Regions from separate parts of the Alteromonas sp. S167 genome, predicted to be linked through region 2. Evidence: predicted binding sites of a transcription regulator. Region 2 holds the regulator's gene; the other holds the start of a gene.
The links. The regulator FliA, encoded in region 2, starts transcription of late flagellar genes. The targets are predictions, from matches to a motif close to CTAAAGNTNNNNNNNNNNNNGCCGATA.
Positions count from the first base shown of each region.

Region 1: a site for FliA is predicted at 6,962-6,988, ahead of V7R35_RS01955 (flagellar protein MotY). Genes of this name have one in related genera too.

Region 1 covers NZ_JAZETR010000001.1:458,647-469,768, reverse strand. Annotated here, with positions in the region: gene rsxG (electron transport complex subunit RsxG) at 1-263, shown strand, start outside; gene V7R35_RS01985 (electron transport complex subunit E) at 256-948, shown strand; gene V7R35_RS01980 (endonuclease III domain-containing protein) at 1,052-1,765, shown strand; gene V7R35_RS01975 (M20/M25/M40 family metallo-hydrolase) at 1,984-3,402, shown strand; gene V7R35_RS01970 (hypothetical protein) at 3,549-4,325, shown strand; gene gloA (lactoylglutathione lyase) at 4,439-4,828, shown strand; gene glpQ (glycerophosphodiester phosphodiesterase) at 4,874-6,007, shown strand; gene V7R35_RS01955 (flagellar protein MotY) at 6,023-6,895, opposite strand; gene rnt (ribonuclease T) at 7,179-7,817, shown strand; gene V7R35_RS01945 (peroxiredoxin) at 7,950-8,555, opposite strand; gene V7R35_RS01940 (bacterioferritin-associated ferredoxin) at 8,893-9,087, shown strand; gene V7R35_RS01935 (TonB-dependent receptor) at 9,180-11,122, opposite strand, start outside.
Region 2 covers NZ_JAZETR010000001.1:329,456-340,577, forward strand. Annotated here, with positions in the region: gene flhF (flagellar biosynthesis protein FlhF) at 1-1,236, shown strand, start outside; gene V7R35_RS01355 (MinD/ParA family protein) at 1,242-2,108, shown strand; gene V7R35_RS01360 (RNA polymerase sigma factor FliA) at 2,105-2,836, shown strand; gene cheY (chemotaxis response regulator CheY) at 2,873-3,256, shown strand; gene V7R35_RS01370 (protein phosphatase CheZ) at 3,291-4,046, shown strand; gene V7R35_RS01375 (chemotaxis protein CheA) at 4,059-6,266, shown strand; gene V7R35_RS01380 (protein-glutamate methylesterase/protein-glutamine glutaminase) at 6,295-7,425, shown strand; gene V7R35_RS01385 (ParA family protein) at 7,454-8,218, shown strand; gene V7R35_RS01390 (chemotaxis protein CheW) at 8,226-9,026, shown strand; gene V7R35_RS01395 (chemotaxis protein CheW) at 9,042-9,533, shown strand; gene V7R35_RS01400 (DUF2802 domain-containing protein) at 9,597-10,031, shown strand; gene metA (homoserine O-acetyltransferase MetA) at 10,141-11,079, shown strand; gene V7R35_RS01410 (homocysteine S-methyltransferase family protein) at 11,083-11,122, shown strand, end outside.

The DNA.
Region 1 (11,122 bases), 130 kb from region 2:
GCGACAATACGAAGCAGTGGCAAGTTAAAAAAGACGGCGGTGAGTTTGACCAGTTTACGGGTGCCACCATTACTCCTCGCGCGGTAGTGGGCGCAGTGAAACGAGCACTGGCTTTCACTAATGACAATCAAGCACAGCTGTTCAACGCACCTAATGCATGTGCACCGGGCGACGCAGAACTAGCCGCAAATGTGATTGATACAGATGTTATTGAACCAGACGAGCAACCCATTAATAACAACGAAGGGGAGCAAGATGACTGATTTTCGAGACTTATCTTTACAAGGTCTTTGGAAGAACAATCCTGCTCTTGTTCAACTGTTAGGCCTATGCCCTCTTCTTGCTGTTACTGCCACCTTCATTAACGGACTGGGTTTGGGTATTGCAACATTGCTGGTATTAGTAGGAAGTAACGTCACCGTGTCTTTGGTCCGTAATATAGTAAGAAACGAGATACGCATTCCTGTTTTCGTAATGATTATTGCATCATTTGTAACCATTGTTCAGCTGTTAATGAATGCCTACACCTACGACTTGTATCTTGCATTAGGGATTTTCATCCCGCTTATTGTTACTAACTGCGCCATTATTGGACGTGCTGAAGCTTTCGCATCGAAGAACGCGCCTCTTGCTGCGGCTTATGATGGGGTTATGATGGGCCTAGGTTTTACCGCAGTATTAGTGGTGTTAGGCGGTATGCGTGAAATATTAGGCGCAGGCACATTGTTTGCTGGTGCAGACCGGTTATTTGGCGACATTGCAACAAACTGGACTATTACGTTATTTGAGACCGACGCGCCATTTTTGCTGGCAATTCTTCCGCCCGGTGCATTTTTGGGCATGGGCTTACTGATTGCCATAAAAAATATAATCGATGCGAAGCTTGCGAAAAAAGCAGAAGTGACCACAGTAAAAGCAGAGCGCGTGAGAGTTACCGCAGAAAGTTAAACATTAGCATGTATTCTGCAACGTATTTCAAAGCGCTAAATCAACGTATAAGTTGTGTATTAAGCATCGTTAAAACAGTAAACAAAAATTCGGAACGTGATTAATGACTACCCTGGTTAAGCCTATTTCAAAACAAGAAAAAGTAGAGGCGATAATTAACATATTGGAATCACTTTACCCTGAGGTGCCAGTACCGTTAGATCACACCGATCCATACACGCTTCTTATCGCCGTTTTGCTTTCAGCACAATGTACTGACGAACGGGTAAACCAAATAACGCCGAAGCTGTTTGCTCGTGCCGACAATCCATTCGACATGGTGAAAATGAGTATTGAAGAAATTCAAGACATTATTCGCCCCTGTGGGTTATCACCTATGAAATCTAAAGGTATTTGGCACCTTTCAGATATGATTATTAAGCAACACAATGGCGAAGTGCCTGCAGACTTTACAGCGTTAGAGGCTATGCCTGCTGTTGGTCATAAAACTGCATCGGTAGTCATGTCTCAAGGTTTCGGCATACCTGCATTCCCCGTTGATACGCATATACATAGGCTGATGTATCGTTGGGGGTTGTCGAATGGCAAAAGCGTAGAGCAAACAGAACGCGACGCAAAACGTTTATTCCCGCGTGAAAAATGGAACGACCTTCATCTACAAATTATTTTTTATGGTAGAGAATATTGTCCTGCACGAGGGTTTGATTTAAACAAGTGCATAATAACTCGCGAATACGGACGCAAAAGCTTCATTAATGAAGTACTTAAAGAGCAAGAGAAAAAAGCAAAAGCTGCACTAAAGAAAAAGCGAAAGTAGTTTTTCACAATACAATCAGCAAAAAGTAAATATATTCGTTCTAACAAATTTCAGTCCCTACTATTTATGCACGCCCCTTCGCGCGTGCTTTACTTTTGCGATTAACCTACCATTCAAGCATATGGTTTGCCTCGAAAGCACCGAGTAAATTGGCTATGATGTGCCCGTAAAACCTAATACTCACAACTAAAATTAAAAACATAACCCACGGAGAGCACATGTCTCGATTGAATACTGTCGCTAAACACCTAGCGATTGGTGCATTAATGAGTGCAGCTAGTTTTGGCGTTTTTGCAAAAACATCACTGGTTACAGACAAGCAACGACAAAACGCCGAAATGCTTATTGAAAAAGCGTTAGATAGCGATTTGGGCTACAGCATTGTTGAGTCACTCACCACCGAAGTAGGTCCAAGGCTAGGTGGTTCAGAGGCCGAGAAACGTGCACGTAATTGGGGCGTCTCATTAGGTAAAGAACTAGGCTTCGACAAAGCGAGTATTGAAGAGTTTTCAATGCCGTTTTGGGACCGAGGTCACCTTCATATCACAATGACATCACCCTACGTGCAACCGCTTTATGGCACAGCATTAGGCGGCGCAGCACCTTCAGAAAAAGAAATTAATGCAGACATTGTTTATTTTCGCGATATTCACGCACTTAAAGAAGTAAAAGACGGCGCTCTAAAAGGTAAAGTGGCGTTTGTTGATGGCGACGCCATGGTAAAGAGCCAGACAGGCGCTGGCTATAGTCAAGCAAACATGCGCCGTCGGATAGGCTGGCAGCATGCCGAGCGTGGTGGTGCTGAAGCACTTGTTGTGCGCTCTGTAGGCTCTGACTCACACCGCTTCCCTCACTCGGGCATGATGAGTTCAAATGATGACAAATGGGCTGAAATTCCTGTTATTGCCATCTCAAATCCAGATGCCGATCATTTACGTCGTTTACATAATTTCGATAAACCTATTTCATTGTCGCTGCATTCAGAGTCGAAGTGGAAAGGCGAGGTAAACAGCGGTAACGTGATCCTTGACTTGGTAGGCAGCGAGAAACCTGAAGAAATAGTGTTGATTGGCGGCCATTTAGATAGTTGGGACCTAGGTACAGGAGCTGTAGATGACGGTGCAGGCATTGCCATTACCACTGCGGCAGCAGCACTTATTGCATCGCTACCAGAGCGCCCAAAACGTACCATCCGTGTTGTTATGTTTGGTGCTGAAGAAGTTGGCTTGCTTGGTGCTTTTGCCTATGCCAAGCAACATGAAAACAATCTTGAAAGCCACGTGTTAGCTACTGAGTCAGATTTCGGTGCACAAACCATCTGGCAAATTGTATCTAACGTTAATCCGCAAGCCACAATGTTGGTTGATGAAATAGCAAAGATTCTATCTCCACTTGGTATAGTGCGTGGTGGCTCTGACGTTGTTGGTGGCGGCCCTGACATTATTCCGCTAGCAGCAAAAGGTGTACCTACTATCAGGCTGAATCAAAATGGCCATGACTATTTTGATTTGCACCACACACCAGATGATACGCTAGACAAAATAGACCCAGACGAACTTGCGCAGAATATTGCTGCATACGCTGCGAGTATATACTTGTTAGCTGACAGTGATGTGTCGCTTAAGCCAAGTAAATAATCAAAGTTAGCAACGCTACAGGCTAAGATTAAATTGATAATCTTAGCCTTTTTTATTTGTAGTGATTACGTGACTGTGTTTGCACTCGCGCTTATTTGCAATAGTGCAGCATGCTGTTTACAGTGAAAGAAAAGAAAGGGACATCTATGCGACTCTATTTACTGCCTGTTTTATTGACCTCTGTGTTGACACTATCTTCATGCGGCTCAGGGCAATCTTCGTCGTCAATTAACGAAGGTGAATCAACCTCTCCTTCACCTGAAGCTGACATTGCCGTGCTGATGATGGGAAACAGCCACACTGCAGCAAATGGCCTACCAGCATTATTAGAAACTTTACTTCGCAATAATCAGCCAACCCAATCAATAATGGTAGAGCGAATTCCGGCAAGTGGTTTCTTAATAGACCATGCAGATTCGAGTAGCACACTGGATAATGTTGCTTCGGGCAAATGGACTCATGTAGTGCTTCAAGGGCAAAAATACTCCCAAAGCTTTCAAATTGAATACCCGATTACAGGCGCGCTTACGTTAATCGAGGCCGCGCAGAATGCCAAAGCATTGCCCATTATGTTTCCTGAATGGGCGCAGATAAACGCACCTCAAGAAACAGACTATATCCACAATATTCACGAGAATATTGCTCTACAAACTGGTGCTTGCGTGGCACCGATTGGCTACGCATGGGAGCACGCTTTAACAATAAACCCAGAGATAACGCTGCACGCTAACGATGGAAACCATGCGGTATTAGCGGGAAGTTTCCTTACCGCTTTAGTTATTTACGAAACTATTACGGGCCATGCGGCTGAACTCACTGTACCAGATACCTCTTTCGATATTTCTGAATCACAACAAATATTTCTCGGCCAAATGGCATCATATGCTGTTGCAAACCATCCTGCTTGCGAATACGGCAATTAATTTACCCTTCCCTGACTCGAAATATTCATACACTGAGCGTATCATCTAAAACACTTTTATCTATTTCGAAGGGCTCGTATTGAGAGAGCGCTTGTAATGAGGGAGAGCTTGTAGTGAGAATGTTACACACTATGTTACGCGTCGAAAATTTGGACGCGTCGTTACACTTTTATACTGAGCTAATGGGCATGCGTTTGCTTCGCCAATCAGATAATAAAGAGTACGAATATACGCTAGCGTTTGTAGGTTATGGCGATGAGGCTGACAGTACAGTGTTAGAGCTTACGTATAACTGGGGCGAAAATACCTACGACAAAGGCACAGCATACGGTCATATTGCCATTGAAGTAGACGATATCTACACCTTTTGCGAGAAGTTAGAGCAAAGTGGCGCTGACGTATATCGCAAGCCGGGGCCGGTTAAGGGTGGCTCTACGGTCATCGCGTTTGTAAGGGATCCAGACGGTTACGCTATTGAACTCATTCAAAATAAGTCGCTTTAGGCCAATATTGCCGCCTTTTATTTTTTCAAAGTAAGGATACGCTTGATGAACTTAGTAAGAAAAAGCACACTTGCTTTTCGCACGATAGTATTCACTTCATTGTTATGCGGATTTATATCGATCGCTACCGTAAGCACGAACGCTGACGCAGAGACTAACGTAAACGCAACTGCTGTTAAAGGCGAAGTTTCATCAACGCAGGAAAATAATTCTCCAGCAAGCACCACTTTGCAAAATCACTTTGCCATTATCGCCCACCGTGGTGCTTCTGGATATCTTCCCGAGCATACTCTTGCATCCACAGCCCTTGCTTTCGCTCAAGGGCCCGACTTTATTGAACAAGATGTTGTAATTACAAAAGACAATAAGCCTGTAGTGCTGCATGATATTCACCTTGAAACCGTTACGAATGTGGAGCATGTTTTCCCAACGCGCAACAGAGATGACGGCCGTTTTTATGCAATAGACTTTACATTAAATGAATTAAAACAATTACGCGTACACGAGCGAGCAGATTCAAGCGGAAAGCAAGTATTCGCAGAACGTTATCAAGGCCAAGTCGCACATTTCACCATTGCAACGTTAGACGAGCATTTTGAGCTTATTCGTGAACTTAACCGCGAATTAGATAAAAGCATCGGCGTTTATCCCGAAGTTAAATCGCCAAAGTTCCATTTAGACGAAGGCGTTGATGCGTCTGCAATAGTTATCGATACCCTAAATAAATATAGCTTTAGCGGCCCCGATGGTAATAGCTTTTTGCAGTGTTTCGATTTTAACGAAGTGAAACGAATTCGTAACCAATTGGCGTACAAAGGTAAATTAGTGATGCTAATTGGTGAAAATGAATGGAGCGAGAGTGACACTGATTACAATTGGATACGCTCTAAAGAAGGAATGGACACTGTTGCTGAATATGCCGATGGCATTGCCCCTTGGCTGGGTCAGTTACTCGATAAAACCGCTTTAGATACAGGCAATATTAAAGCGGCATCATGGTTACAACACGCTCATACTAATGCGCTAACCATCCACCCATATACATTCCGTCAAGATGCACTTTTAGGTGGTATGACTCAAACACAGCTTTTAGATACGCTAAAACATGTGATAAAAGTGGACGGCGTGTTTACCGATCACACACCAGCAGTTGTTAAATGGAGAAATGCCCAGCAATAGTGTTGAGATGAAATTCTAAGACTTAGACAAACGCACAACAACGCGTCTGTTTTGTGCCCTGCTTTCACGAGTGTCATTAGGCGCAATATGACGCTTTTCGCCATGCCCTGTAAGCTTAATGCGGTCTTGAGGAACACCAAGTGTTGTTAAGTAACTTTTCACCTCGTTGGCTCGTCTTATAGAAAGCTGTTCATTATTGTAACGGCCACCGTAGCTGTCGGTGTAGCCATCAAGCAAGACAAGCTCTAGCTCAGCGTCCTCTTTCAAGTACTCACCAATCATCGTTAATCGTTTTTGCGAGTACTTTGACAGCTCAGTACTGTTGTTCTGATAAGAAAGAACGGTATACGAGATGTCATCAAAACTAAAAGGCAGTAAATTCGACACACATTGAACAAATTCTCGATAAACACTTGTGAAGTTGCTTGCATTAAGCGCCACGCTCACTTTGTCGTATTTGTTATACCAGTCTTGATAATAAATAGTTGGCCAAAAACCTTTTTCTAATTCCGAAAGCATTGTCCATGCGGCGTCTTGACCAAGGTCGCCGTTGTATTGCTTACGCAAAGACATATCGGCAATGGTTTTAGGCGCAACGCCTGGCATCCATGAAGGAGGAACTGAGTACACTGCGGCAACATCGAACTTGTTGGGAAGTAATTGCATATCAAGCTCGAATTCCATGTTCAGCTTTTTCGATGCAACACTGGTAAACATGGCATCGCCGTAACCAGGTACGGGATGATTTAAGGTACACTGAAGGCGCGAGTTGTCTGTAACCATCCAATTCGAGGTTTCAATAGTAGCCGAGTATTGACGCATGGCGGCGTTGGACGATAACGACCCCACTAAACTTAAAAGCGCAATGTATTTTAACTTCGACACCATAACCAGAAACTCACATTGATAACGGAAAACAAACTACCGGCGTGAAAACCACTAGATTAGTAATACTATCGCCCGAACTGTAGAAAAGTTTAGCGTTTAATACCATTACTTCATATTAACTTTAACAAACGCCGGCTTTAAAACGTTCTTAATGGGTTGAAGTAGGATGTTCAAATTCAAACTAGTATCTCACCACCATACTTGCGATAATTAGAGATTCATCTTACTGGCTTCGTATTCGATAGTCACCTTCGCCATACAGACCAAATTTATAAGAGTGTTTATGTCTTCAAACCCACCGCTTTTATCACAACGATTTCGAGGCTATTTTCCGGTAGTTATAGATGTAGAAACCGCTGGTTTCAACGCGGGAACTGATGCGCTTTTAGAGCTTGCTGCGGTTACCGTGAAAATGGATGAACAAGGTGATTTACATCCCGATCAAACTTTTCACTATCACATAGATCCTTTTGAAGGCGCAAATTTAGAACCGGCGGCATTGGAATTTAACGGAATAGATCCACACTGCGCGCTTCGAGGTGCAATTGCAGAAAGTGAAGCTATGAAAGCCTTGTGTAAAGGCATTAGAAAAGCGCAAAAGGACGCTGACTGTCAACGCTCGGTTATTGTTGCTCATAACGCCACGTTCGACCAAAGCTTTGTCAATGCTGCTATTGATAGATGCAACATTAAGCGAACACCATTTCACCCATTCGTGTCATTTGACACTACAAGCCTAGCAGGACTGGCGTTAGGCCAAACGGTGCTTGTAAAAGCCTGTCGCGCTGCAGGTATTGCCTTTGACCAAAGTGAAGCCCACAGTGCGTTGTACGATGCGCAGAAAACAACTGAATTATTCTGTTACATGGTGAATCGCTACAAAGCGCTTGGTGGTTGGCCGTTGGCCGAAGAAGAAAGCTAAACTTTTATAATGCAAGTTATTAGCTAGCATATTAGATGGCAGACACACGTTAAAAACGCATCTTACATACAGAACCTACAAACAAAAACAGCGCCGAAAGGCGCTGTTTTTTTTATCTTTTTAGAAAGTGACTTACAGTTTGTCAGCTTCTTCAGACAAGTACTTAGCAACACCTTCTGGTGACGCATCCATACCAGCTTTACCTTCAGTCCAACCTGCAGGGCAAACTTCACCGTGCTCTTGGTTAAACGCTAGCGCGTCAACCATGCGAAGCATTTCGTCAACGTTACGGCCTAGAGGCAGGTCGTTAACAACTTGGTGACGAACAAGGCCGTCTTCATCAATTAGGAATGAACCACGGAACGCTACGCCATCTTCTGGGTGCTCAACGTCGTACGCCTGGCAGATTTCATGTTTAACGTCAGCAACTAGTGTGTACTTAACTGGACCAATACCACCTTGATTTACTGGCGTGTTTCTCCAGGCGTTGTGCGAGAATTGAGAGTCAATTGATACACCGATAACTTCAACGCCACGCTTCTGGAACTCTTCAAAGCGCTTATCAAACGCGATTAGCTCAGAAGGACATACAAAAGTGAAGTCTAGTGGATAAAAGAAAACAACCGCTTTTTTGCCTTTGATTGCTTCGCTAAGCGTGAATGAGTCAACGATCTCACCACTACCTAGTACTGCTGCAGCAGTAAAATCTGGCGCTGGACGGCCTACTAATACACTCATGAGTCTCTCCATTTATTTTTGGATTGTAATAATTTGCATACTTGTTTCGCACGAATGCACTAAAGCATGCTTTTAGAATAATGCTGGTTGATGAAATAGGTACTAAATAAAAAATAACAACAACAAAAAATGCCTTTTTTTACTGATCGTACCAATATTGAACAACACCTATTAAAACTAGCTTTGATTTTAATGAAAAAAACACATTATTTGCTACATCCATCTACGGTAGGTTTTGCTGAAAGTATACTTTCCATTCAATTTTCATTGAAAAGAAACTTGCCATTCATATGAATAACAATTATTATCATTTACAGATTCATTTGGAGTACGTTTAATGTTTGTGTGTATGTGTTACGGGGTAACAGACAAAACTATTCGCGCCGCTGTGGAAACAAACGGTGTGGGTAATATGCGTGAGTTACGTCAGCATCTTGAGCTGGGTTCACAGTGCGGGAAATGCATCCAAATGGCTCAACAAATCATTGACCAAACCATTGTTGACGAATCACTCTTTAAAAACGTAGGCTAGTTTAACACTCGCGGCCTCTGCGCAGCATCATATCCCTCTTTTACTAATCTTCGGTTCTCATCAAATAGAAAAGCGCCGTAGCACCTAATTGCCTACTTGAAACTGTGTTCTAGCCCTAAATAGTAAAATGCTCCGTTAATGCCATTTGGTGATGTTGGTGGATACAATGCACCTACTTCGCCTTGAAATGGGTTTACGTCTGGCAACGTGTTAAACAGGTTTTGACCACCAAGGGTAAAGCGTGTTGTCGGCGTAAATTGCCAGGCAATTTGGGTATCGAAGGTCGTTATTGCACTTCCAAATATATCCATCCCTGCCGACGCATCGAGATGGTCTTCATAAAAAGAACCGAAGTAATTTAATCGCCAAGTCAGTGACCAGTTGTCGCGGCGTTGTTCAAGTGTAAGGCTTCCTCTATGTGCCGGTAAATTATCTTCTAACATACGAATTCGAGCACTCGTCAAATTCGGCAATAACTGTATTTCATTATTCACCAGCGCCGGATATAGCGTTACCCGTTCAACCTGTGTATCAGTCCAGTTGTATGCTAGTAGTAGTGTGTTGTTCCAATCGCCCAACAAAAAGCCATAGTTCACAACGACGTCAATACCTTGAGTTTTAGTATCAAAATCGTTAGTGAAATATTTTGCTGCATTATAGTTTGCGGCGTCTACACGACCTTGAGACACTAATATTGCAACATCATTGTCAGTAAGGGGAATTGCTGATGTAGTGCTAATACGGTCTGATAAACGAATATTGAAGTAGTCAATGGTGGCGAAGAACTGCTCACTCATTTGCATAACAGCACCAAGGCTAAAATTCACCGACTCTTCTGGCGTAAGCGGTGTGGCGCCAAGCTGCACAGAAATAAGGTCGGTAGGCGGCAGCGTTGCTTGATCCTCAAGGCCATTCACACCATAAGCCGTAGTGACGTTAATAACATTGCTCTGCCCTACCGTTGGCGCTTTAAAACCGGTATTGATAGACCCTCGAAATGCAAATGTTTCATCTATTTTGTAACGCGCACTTAACTTTCCATCGAACGTTGAGCCAAAATCGCTAAAATGCTCTACCCGCGTTGCCACACCTAGTTGTAAAGCCTCGTTTAAATAAAACTCTAAGTCTGCATACAACGCCCAGTTATTACGACTCCAATGCCCTGCAGACTGCGGTTGATAGCCAGGGAAACCATTAGATCCAATCGAAAAGCCTTGTGTTAAACCTAACGGGGGCTCCAAGGCATAAGGCCCAGCAATATACGACGCTTGATCGCCCGCTTTTTGAAAATACGTTTCTTTTCGCCACTCAGCGCCAACGGCAATACTAACTGGGTCTTCAAACACGGTTTGAATAAGCTTGGTGAAGTCTAAATTAAAGGTCCGCTCTACTTGAGACACGCCACCGGGAGAAAAGGTGGTAGGTGAAAGAGGCCCAAGAGACGGGTTAACTGTTTGTGAAATACGGTACTCAATGTCACTGTAGCCTACTGTCGCACTTGCATCCATTGCCCAACCTTGAGGCAGCTCTCGCTTTACGCCAACGGCTATCGAACTATCGGTAATTGTTCCGCCAAAGCGTGGCGTGAAACCACCAGGAAACCATTCATTAAAAGCAAAACAGTTATTGCCCAAAGCAGTTTGGTTATCTGCAATCAGTGCGTAATTTGGATCATTCAAAACATTACTTTCAGATAACAAAATTGAAGGACATGCTATACCGTTATCCAACCCATCTAAATCGGCAACAATTAGCCTACGCTCGCCTGTCTTATTGTTTGTTCTACTAAAAACCCCTTCCCTAGTTTGAGGATTTCTAAAATAAAAGCCCCCTGTTAAATCGCGTTGAGCAGCAGTAGCAAAGCTATAGAGTTTTATAGACGGGGAAAGCGCATACCCAGCGTTAAGCGCCATTTTTATGTCTTCATCAACATCCAATGCGCCCCAAATTTGCGAAGGGCTCTGAATAAAAGTATTACCAGCAGCCGTCAGTGAAATGGCGTCATCACGCTGCACAGAACGTGATGTCCCTTGCT
Region 2 (11,122 bases):
GCGTCTGCGCCGGGCCAAAAAACAGTGCCAAGTTTAAGTGAGATTATCGGTGACGATGGTCCAGACAGTTTGAAAGCACTTCTTGAAAAGCAGCATGGCGGCCAGCCAAACTCTTTATCACCAAGCTCTTTATCACAAAGCAATGCCGCTAACGCACAGCATGCTAACGACATTGCGTCTCACCTTAACTTTTCAGATGAGTTTATTGACGAGGTAGAGTCGCAGCAATCTCAGCCGATACAACAGCAAGCGCAGCAGCACTCTGAAGCTTTTCCAACCCATCAAGCATCAAGCATGGGCGATATGCCAGCAAATCAGTCAGCTGAGCTGGCGCAAATCAAAGAAGAGTTAGCGTCACTTCGCGATGTATTGCAATATCAGGTCGCCGATTTGATGGAAGCAAAGAATAAGCGTCAAAAACCAGTTCACCAATATCTTATCACCCGTCTTACTGACATGGGCTTAAGCGCATCACTTGCAGCACAGTTAATCAGCTACACACCGGCGCATTACAACGAACGCGACGCATGGGTATATCTTCTTAACCTATTGGCTAATCGCATAAATGTGACCGGCAACGATATACTTACAGCACAAGGTGCGGTGGCGCTTGTTGGCCCAACAGGCACAGGCAAAACAACCACAGTGGCAAAGTTAGCTGCACGCTATGCGCAAAAATACGGTGCAGATTCAGTTGCGATGATAACTATCGATACCTACAGAATTGCAGCGTTCGAACAGCTGGCTACCTACGGAAAGATCATTGGGTGTACAGTTAGAAAAGCACAGTCTAGTGAAGAACTTGCAGATTTATTATTCCAACTTCGCCATAAACGTCTAGTATTGATTGATACGGCAGGATTTAGTCAGCGCGATAGTCGATTAATTAAGCAAATTAAACAATTTGACAACGGCCAAATGCCAAAGGTAAAAAAATATTTGGTAGCACAGGCCAATACACAATATCCTGCACTTCAGAGAATAATTGCTGCTTATGATGACATTGAACTAAGTGGCTGTATTTTCACAAAGTTAGATGAGTGCTACTCTTTAGGAGAGGTGCTAAGTGCGGCGGTAGAGTACCAATTACCGGTTAGTTATGTCACCGATGGTCAGAAAGTACCTGAAGACATTAAGATTGCAGAAGCGAAATCTTTAGTTTCCGCTGCTGCAAAGCTTTATAAAAAGTACGGTTTGAATCATACTAGTGCTAACAACGCCATTAAAACAGCATAAGCAGTATGATTGACGACCAAGCGAGTAGCTTAAGAAAAATGAAGCAATCACGGTTAATCAAAGTTATTGCCGTCACCGGAGGTAAAGGTGGCGTCGGTAAAACAAATATCACGCTTAACACTGCCATTGCCATGGCAAAGCAGGGTAAGCGAGTGATGGTTCTCGATGCAGACTTAGGTCTTGCAAACGTAGATGTCATGTTGGGCTTAAGAGTTGAGAAAAACCTTTCTCATGTACTTTCTGGTGAATGCACACTAGATGAAGTACTTGTCACAGGCCCTCATGGGATAAAAATTGCCCCTGCAACGTCGGGTACGCAGTCTATGGCAGAGCTATCGCCAACACAGCATGCAGGGCTTATTCGCGCCTTCAGCGAACTGCGCTCGCAAATAGATGTGCTTATCGTTGATACCGCCGCGGGTATCTCAGACATGGTGTTGAGCTTTTCAAAAGCGTCGCAAGATATCATGGTAGTGGTGTGTGATGAACCTACATCGCTAACCGATGCCTACGCACTGATTAAAATACTAAATCGTGAGCACGGCGTGTTCCGCTTTAAAGTTGTTGCCAACATGGTGCGTGATATTCGCGAAGGGCAAGAGCTATTTAGCAAGTTAAGTAAGGTTACAGGGCGCTTTTTAGATGTTGCACTAGAATTAGTAGCAACGGTGCCGTTTGACGAAAATATTCGCAAGGCGGTAAGAAAGCAAACCGCTATTGTTGATGCGTACCCAAGTTCACCGGCAGCGGTGGCTGTTACGCAACTTGCCAATAAAGCATTGTCGTGGCCAATTCCGGCGCAACCGGGTGGTCATTTAGAGTTCTTTATTGAACAATTAATTGCAGATAAAGCAGTAGGAAGTCAGCGTTGAATAGCAAGGCAGCCGCTTATCAACAACAAACCGATAAGTCGCAGTTAGTTGAAAGACATGCGCCTTTGGTTAAGCGTATTGCCCATCACTTGATGGCGCGTCTGCCTGCTAGTGTTCTTGTCGATGACTTAATCCAGTCTGGCATGATTGGGTTGCTAGAAGCCGCGAGAAATTTCGACGGCTCCAAAGGTGCTAGTTTTGAAACGTTTGCGGGTATTCGTATTCGCGGCGCAATGTTAGATGAAATTCGTAAAGGTGACTGGACGCCTCGCTCGGTGCATAGAAACGGCCGAGCTATTACCGAGGCAATATCGCAAGTAGAAAGCGAAACCGGTCGCGATGCACGAGATTCTGATATTGCTGCTAAGCTAAATGTAAGCTTGCAGGATTATCACCAAATGCTCAATGAAGTAAATGCTGGCAAGTTAGTGGGTATTGAAGATTTGGGTGTTTCTGAAGACGTCATTACTACCGAACAAAACAAAGGTAGCGACGCGCCTTTAGAAGATTTAATGCAGGGCGCCTTCCAGAAGGCGTTAGCGCATGCAATAACAACACTACCTGAACGAGAAGCGATTGTGCTCTCGTTGTACTATGATGAAGAATTGAATCTTCGAGAAATAGGTGAAGTGCTCGATGTTAGTGAATCGAGAGTGAGTCAAATTCACAGCCAGGCCATGTTAAAACTCAAATCACGAATGAAATCGTGGCAAGCTGACGAAGAATAGATATTAATAACAATTAACCCCTCACTGGAGGCTATTTTGGATAAAAGCATGAAGATTCTTGTGGTTGATGATTTTTCTACCATGAGACGTATCATCAAAAACCTACTTAAAGATTTGGGTTTCTCCAACATCCAGGAAGCGGATGACGGCAGTACTGCGTTACCTATGCTACAGCAGGGTGACTTTGATTTTGTCGTTACCGATTGGAATATGCCCGGTATGCAAGGTATTGACCTTTTGCGTGCTATCCGTGCCGACGACAAGCTTAAGCACCTTCCTGTATTGATGGTGACTGCGGAAGCGAAGAAAGAGCAAATCGTTGCTGCAGCACAAGCAGGCGTGAACGGCTACGTCGTTAAACCGTTTACAGCGGCTACACTTAAAGAAAAATTAGACAAAATCTTCGAACGTTTAGGTTGATCCAGACGCTCACCAGAAAAACGAGGTTTACTGGATGACAACGAATGTAAACGTTCCTATATCGCTAGAAGAAGCTAAACAGCTTGTTGCATATCTTGAAGAAGGTGACAACGAGTCTGCTAATGCGCTTCTTGAAGCAGCGTCAATGAAAGAAAATGTTGAACTGTTTGCTGAAGTAGGAAAGCTAACGCGTCAACTTCACGACGCACTAAATAATTTTCAAATTGACGACCGCATCAAGAATCTTGCCACTGACGATATTCCCGATGCGCAGTCCCGCCTTACGTACGTAATTGAAGAAACTGAAAAAGCTGCTAATACTACTATGGATGCTGTTGAAGCAAGTATGCCAATAGCCGAAGGTATTGCCGAAGGCATTGAGAAAGTTATGCCTGAGTGGAAAAAGCTTATGAACCGCCAAATAGAACTGGGCGAGTTTAAGGTGCTTTGTGCAGATTTGGATAAATTACTTGAAGACAGTGCGGATCAGGCAACTAAACTTACACAGCTACTTACCGAAGTGCTGATGGCGCAAGGATACCAAGACCTTACGGGGCAGGTAATTCGTCGTGTAATCGACTTGGTTAAAGAAGTGGAAGATAGCTTAGTGAACATGTTAACCATGTTCGGAGAGCGTGATGGTGCAGAACAAATTAAATCTTCTAGCGTTAAGGCCGATAAAGTTGATGGTGTAGAGGCAGAGGGCCCAATCATCGATGCCGACCAACGTGATGACGTTGTTTCTGGCCAAGATGATGTTGATGATCTTCTGTCTAGCTTAGGTTTTTAGGGGAGCGGGCGCATGTCGTTTGATGTTGACGAGGATATATTACAGGACTTTCTAGTAGAAGCTGGAGAGATACTTGAACAATTACAAGAACAGCTCGTTGATCTTGAGAACAATCCTGAAGATGCGGATTTGCTAAACGCAATATTCCGCGGATATCACACAGTTAAAGGTGGCGCAGGTTTCCTTTCGCTGACTGAACTTGTTGAAATCTGTCATGGTGCAGAGAACGTGTTTGACGTTATGAGAAACGGACAACGAACGCTCACACCTGAACTGATGGATATCATTCTGCAAGCAACCGACGTGGTTGTTGAAATGTTTGAACGCGTAAAAGCAAGAGAACCTCTTGAGCCTGCAGACTCAAACCTTGTCGACATACTACACAAACTCAGCCGACCTGAGTCTCCTGACGAGAATATATTCGGTGGAGACGATGGCGCAGCACCAGCCGAGGCAGCATCAGAGCCCGAGCCTGTTGTAGAAGAAACGCCTTCGCAGCCTGCAGCGTCCAATACCGAAGGCGGTATCGACGAAATTACAGAAGATGAATTTGAAGCGTTGCTAGACGAACTGCATGGTTCAAGCGCGCCAGGAAAGTCTTCATCTTCAGCTGCAGCACCTACCACATCAGCTAGCGCTTCTAGTGATAGCGATGATATTACTGATGAAGAGTTTGAGGCTTTACTTGACGATTTACACGGTAAAGGCAAATTCAGCAGTGCTGAAGATGACGCGCCAAAAGCAGCCCCGGCACCGGCGCCTGCGTCACCAGCGGGTGGCGACGATGAAATTACCGATGATGAATTCGAGGCGCTCCTAGACCAACTGCATGGTTCTGGTCAAGGCCCTACTGCACAAGCAAGCAGCTCTGCAAAATCACCAGAGCCGCCTGTAGATAAAGCTGCGACTGAAGCCGTCCAGAAAGCCAAACAACAAGCACCAGCAGCACCAAAAGCAAGTGCGCCAGCAGCCCCTAAAGCTGCACCTGCACCTAAGAAAGAAGCACCGAAGAAAGACGACAAAAAAGCAGCTCCTGCTGCTCCGCCTGCTGAAACTACAGTACGTGTAGATACAAAACGTCTTGACCAAATAATGAATATGGTGGGAGAGTTGGTGTTGGTTCGAAACCGACTTATCAGCTTGGGTATTAATAGCAACGATGAGAGTATGTCGAAGGCTATTGCTAACTTGGATGTCGTAACAGGTGACCTTCAAGGTGCGGTAATGAAAACCCGCATGCAGCCAATCAAGAAAGTATTCGGTCGTTTTCCTCGCGTTGTTCGTGACCTTGCCAGAAGCCTGAAAAAAGAAATTACACTTGAGTTGGTGGGCGAAGAAACAGATCTAGATAAAAACCTGGTTGAAGCCCTGGCCGATCCATTAGTGCATTTGGTTCGAAACTCGGTAGACCACGGCATTGAGATGCCGGATGACCGTGCTGCAGCGGGTAAACCGCGTATGGGTACAGTTCAATTATCTGCATCTCAAGAAGGCGATCATATCCTTCTTACTATCGAAGATGATGGTAAAGGTATGGACCCTGAAAAGTTGAAAGATATTGCAATTAGCCGTGGCGTTCTAGATTCAGACGCTGCTGCACGTATGTCTGATGTTGAAGCGTTCAACTTGATATTTGCACCGGGCTTCTCAACCAAGACCGAAATCAGCGATATTTCTGGTCGTGGTGTTGGTATGGACGTGGTGAAAACGAAGATTAACCAACTTAATGGTACGGTTAACATCGATTCACAGCTTGGCAAAGGGACTCGCTTAGACATTAAAGTGCCGCTGACATTGGCTATCTTACCTACACTAATGATTGTTGTAGGCAAACAGACCTTTGCGTTACCATTAGGTGCGGTGAACGAAATAATAAATATGGACATCAAGAAAACCAATACGGTTGATGGCCAACTAACAATGATAGTTCGTTCAAAAGCAATTCCGCTATTCTTCCTTGGTGAATGGCTAATTCGTGGCCCTAAAAACATTGATAGAGAAAAAGGGCATGTTGTTGTAGTACAAATTGGTACTCAACAGGTCGGATTCGTCGTTGACGCGCTAATAGGCCAAGAAGAAGTGGTTATCAAGCCTTTAGATGCATTGTTGCAAGGAACGCCTGGAATGGCGGGTGCAACCATAACTTCAGATGGTGGAATTGCACTAATTTTAGATATTCCGAGCCTGCTAAAACGGTACGCGCGTAAACCAATAAAGTAAGGCGATGAATTAACAGGAATAATAATCCATGGTCTTTAAAGTCCTTGTCGTGGATGACTCGACATTTTATCGTCGTCGAGTGAAAGAGATACTTGATGATGATAGGGAACTTGAAGTTGTTGGGGAAGCGAAAAATGGGCGCGACGCATTAGAAAAAGCAGAAGCGCTTAAGCCTGACGTGATAACAATGGATGTGGAAATGCCGATTTTGGACGGCATTTCCGCTGTAAAAGCCATTATGGAAAAGCGTCCGGTACCTATTCTCATGTTTTCCTCGCTTACGCATCACGGCGCACAGGCAACCCTTGACGCATTAGAAGCTGGAGCTCTCGACTTCTTACCTAAAAAATTCGAAGATATCGCGCAAGATAGAAAAGATGCCTCTCGTTTACTTTGTACGAAAGTACGGCTGATTGCTAGGCGAGGCATAGGCTTAAAGCGTCCTTCATTCCGCTCAGTTGAAACAAGAATACTTCCAGACAACGCACCAAAACAGGCCTTTTTTAAGAGCTCTGGTTTACTGTCAGGTCGCAAGGATGCAGCAAAGCAGCCAACAGTTTCGTCGGTAAGGGCATCGGGCAAGCGTTACCAGTGTCTCGCTATTGGAGCCTCTACGGGCGGCCCTGTAGCGCTTCAAAAAGTACTAGCACCATTACCAGAAAACTTCGCTTATCCCATTTTGCTTGTCCAACATATGCCTGGCACATTTACCACGGCATTTGCGCAGCGCTTAGACACTAACTGTAAAATTAAAGTCAAAGAGGCTGAGAGTGGCGATATTCTCAAGCCCGGTCATGCTTATCTTGCACCAGGCGGGAAACAAATGATTATTGAGAGTTCTGGTTCAGTTAAGCGTATTGCCATTGTTGATGCGGACCCTTCTGACAAGGCAAGCTATAAGCCTAGCGTAGATTTAACGTTTAATTCTGTTGCGCGTGCTTACGGTGGTGATGTATTGGGGATCATATTGACAGGTATGGGCGCAGATGGTCGTGAAGGTTGCCGAACATTAAAAGAGCGCGGCGCTACCATTTGGGCACAAGATCAGGATTCATGTGTAGTATACGGTATGCCGCAAGCAGTGGCGGTAGCCAACATATCTTCAAAAAATATAAATGTTGATGATATAAGTGACTGTATTAAGACAGAGATGCGATAGCAGCGTGTAGGCTCACGGAATAAAAATCATGAAAGTATGGACGGTTGCAAATCAGAAAGGCGGTGTAGGTAAGACAACCACAACGGTTAGTCTCGGCGGCCTGCTTGCTGAAAAAGGCAAGCGCGTATTAATGATAGATACCGACCCTCATGCTTCTTTGAGTTACTACTTCGGCATTGATGCGGAGGCTGGAAGTCATTCTGTTTACGATATTTTTATTAAATCTAGCGGCATAACCGCCGATAACGTATTAGATTGTTTGGGTTCAACCAAATTAGATAATCTTTATGTGTTGCCTGCGACTATGGCGTTAGCCACGTTAGACAGAACAATGGGCAGCGAGCAAGGCATGGGGCTTGTGCTTAAAAAAGCATTAGCAACAATTCAAGATGAATTTGACGTTGCTATTATCGATTGTCCACCTGTACTCGGCGTATTAATGGTTAACGCATTGGCGGCTTGCGATAAAGTAATAGTGCCTACGCAAACTGAATACCTTGCGCTGAAGGGGTTAGACAGGATGATTCGAACCATGGAAATAATGGGGCGTTCGCTAGATAAATCGTTTGATACAGTTATTATTCCCACGATGTTCGACAAGCGTACAAATGCCGCATTGGCATCACGTAAACGTTTGATGAGTGATTATGGTGATCGTGTTTGGACAGGCGTAATCCCTGTCGATACGCATTTTCGAGATGCGAGTTTAGTGCAGCTACCCATATCTGCTGCCTATCCGAAAACACGAGGAGTAGCTGCTTACTCGAAACTATTAGATGTATTGGAGAAGTAATTAAACAATGAGCAAGCAATCGCCATTTGCCCGTGAAGAAGTAATGGAAGCATATTTAGACGCGCTTCTAAAAGAGCCTGCATCGGAGCAAGATGCAACGGTTCGCACGGCAAAACTGCTTGAACAGGCTTCTCAAAAAATGGCAGAGGACGCGCTGGCGTCTACACAACAGCAGGCAGACAGTTACGCAGAACAAGAACAAATTGCACAAGAGGTGTCATCTTATTTAGAGTCACCCAAAAAGGCGGTTATTCTTAAAGAAACGCCTGCTGAAACAGCTGTTGTTGTTGAAGAAAGTGAAACAACACTTGAAGAAGAGTCAGTACAAACTAAAATTCCTTTAAAGGACTCGCTTGGGAATCGTTTTCAAGCATTGTTTTTTGAAGTGGCTGGTCTGACACTAGCGGTCCCACTAACAACATTAGGTGGTATCCATCAAATTGAGAAGGTTGGTCCTTTGTTTGGCAAACCGGACTGGTTTATGGGTGTGATGCTGCACAGAGATTCAAAACTGAACGTTGTTGACTCTGCCAAGTGGGTTATGCCAGAAAAATATGATGAAAACCTCGCGGAATCGCTTAACTACCGATATCTTATAATGTTAGGGGAAAGCGAGTGGGGTCTAGCAAGCGAAAAGCTTGTAAACACAGTAAATTTAACTATCGATGATGTTAAATGGCGCGAGTCCACAGGTAAACGTCCTTGGTTAGCCGGGATGGTGAAAGAAAAAATGTGCGCGCTAGTTGACGTTGAAGAATTAATATCTATGCTTAACAAAGGCTTAGGCAGTAACGACCAGACGCCATAGTTGGGAGCCAAGTACATGAGCGACGAAAGAACAAATAATAATGCCACTGACAGCAATGACGAGGTCCTTCAATGGGTTACGTACCGCTTAGGTGAAGAAACATACGGTATTAATGTAATGCAGGTACAAGAAGTATTGCGTTATACCGAAATTGCCCCAGTGCCAGGTGCGCCTGACTACGTGCTAGGGATAATCAACCTGCGTGGTAACGTTGTTACCGTTATTGATACGCGCGCGCGTTTCGGTCTTCCGCCTACGGAAATTACTGACAACACGCGTATCGTTATCATTGAATCTGACGAGCAAGTCGTTGGCATCTTGGTAGATAGCGTAGCTGAAGTGGTTTATCTGAAGTCTTCGGAAATTGATAGTGCTCCGAACGTAGGCACAGAAGAAAGTGCGAAATTCATCCAAGGTGTAAGTAACCGCGATGGCGAGCTGCTTATTTTGGTTGATTTGAATAAGCTGCTAAGCGATGAAGAGTGGGACGAGCTCACCAACATCTAATTTGCGAAGAAGACAGTGATGTAACCCTCACTGTCTTTTTTTGTACGTAAAGGTAATGCGCACATGGACTTGCAGTTTGCTGCTCCTAGCCTCATCGAAGCCCTTCTAGCCCTAGTTGTTGTACTGCTGTTTATTGTAGTAGGTGTTCTTGCCTCTAAAATTAATGCGCTGCAGGCCTCATTTAGCAACTTAGAAAATGACATGTCTGCCAAGCTTTCAGATGTGGCTGCACAAGCGAATGATGCAAACAACCAGCAGTCTGAAGCACAAGCTCGCAGTTTGGTAATAACTCGTCATCTTCAAACCTTGGAAGAAAAACAAATTGATATTGAAAATCAAGTAAGAGAACTCAAGCTTCAAGACCCATCTCTTCGTCTTTATCAACGCGCTGCCGAGCTGGTAAAACAGGGGGCAAGCATTGACGAGATTATTGAGGCCTGTGATATTCCTCGCGCCGAAGCAGAGATGCTTATGATGGTGCATCGTCAAAACGGTTGAATGAGCCATCTATAAAAAAAACGTTTAGACGTCTAGACGTAAAGATGTTGACATATTCTGTGTAATAGACACAATACAGTCATTGTTGTTTTTATGACTGGAGCCCTTTATGCCAATTCGTATCCCTGAGCAATTGCCTGCACAGAATGTACTACTAGGTGAAAATATCTTTACCATGGATATGGATAGGGCGTCCAATCAGGATATTCGTCCCCTTGAAGTAGGCATTCTGAATTTAATGCCCAATAAAATTGAAACTGAAGTTCAAATTTTACGTCTTCTTTCAAATACGCCGCTTCAAATTAATGTTGATCTAATACGAATAGACAACCAAGCACCCAAGAACACTCCGCAGTCGCACATGGATGCGTTTTACCACGACTTTTCAAGTGTCGCTAATAAGAAGTACGATGGACTTATCGTTACTGGCGCGCCATTAGCAATGCTTGATTACGACAAAGTAAAATATTGGGACACGATGACCACGATTTTAGAGTGGGCACAGAGACACGTGAACTCAACACTTTACTTGTGCTGGGCAGCGCATGCAGCGATGTACCATTTTTACGATGTCACTCGCACGCTTCGAGACGAGAAGTTCTCAGGCGTTTATAAACACACAGTGAACGACCCTCACAATGAATTATTGCGAGGTTTTGACCCTGTTTTTTACGCGCCGCATTCTCGGTATGGACATATCGACAAAGCGCAGTACAACAATGTAGAAGGATTGAACGTGGTTGCAGAATCGCAAGACGTGGGCGCCTACATTGTTGCGTCGGAAGATAAACGTATGGTGTTTGTCACGGGTCACCCAGAATATGATCCAGATACACTTAAAGAAGAGTACTTTAGAGACCTGAGTAGCGGACAATCGCCCGCTGTACCAAAAAACTATTTTGAAGGGGACGACCCGTCGAAGTCGCCCATTGTTCAATGGCGCTCACACGGCAGTTTATTATTTACGAACTGGCTAAATTACTACGTTTACCAGACCACCCCTTACGACTTAAATCAGCTTGCTGAAAAATCACAGCCAAAGAGGTAGCACGTGAGTCACAATACCGTTTCAAAGGCCCATGCCACGCTTT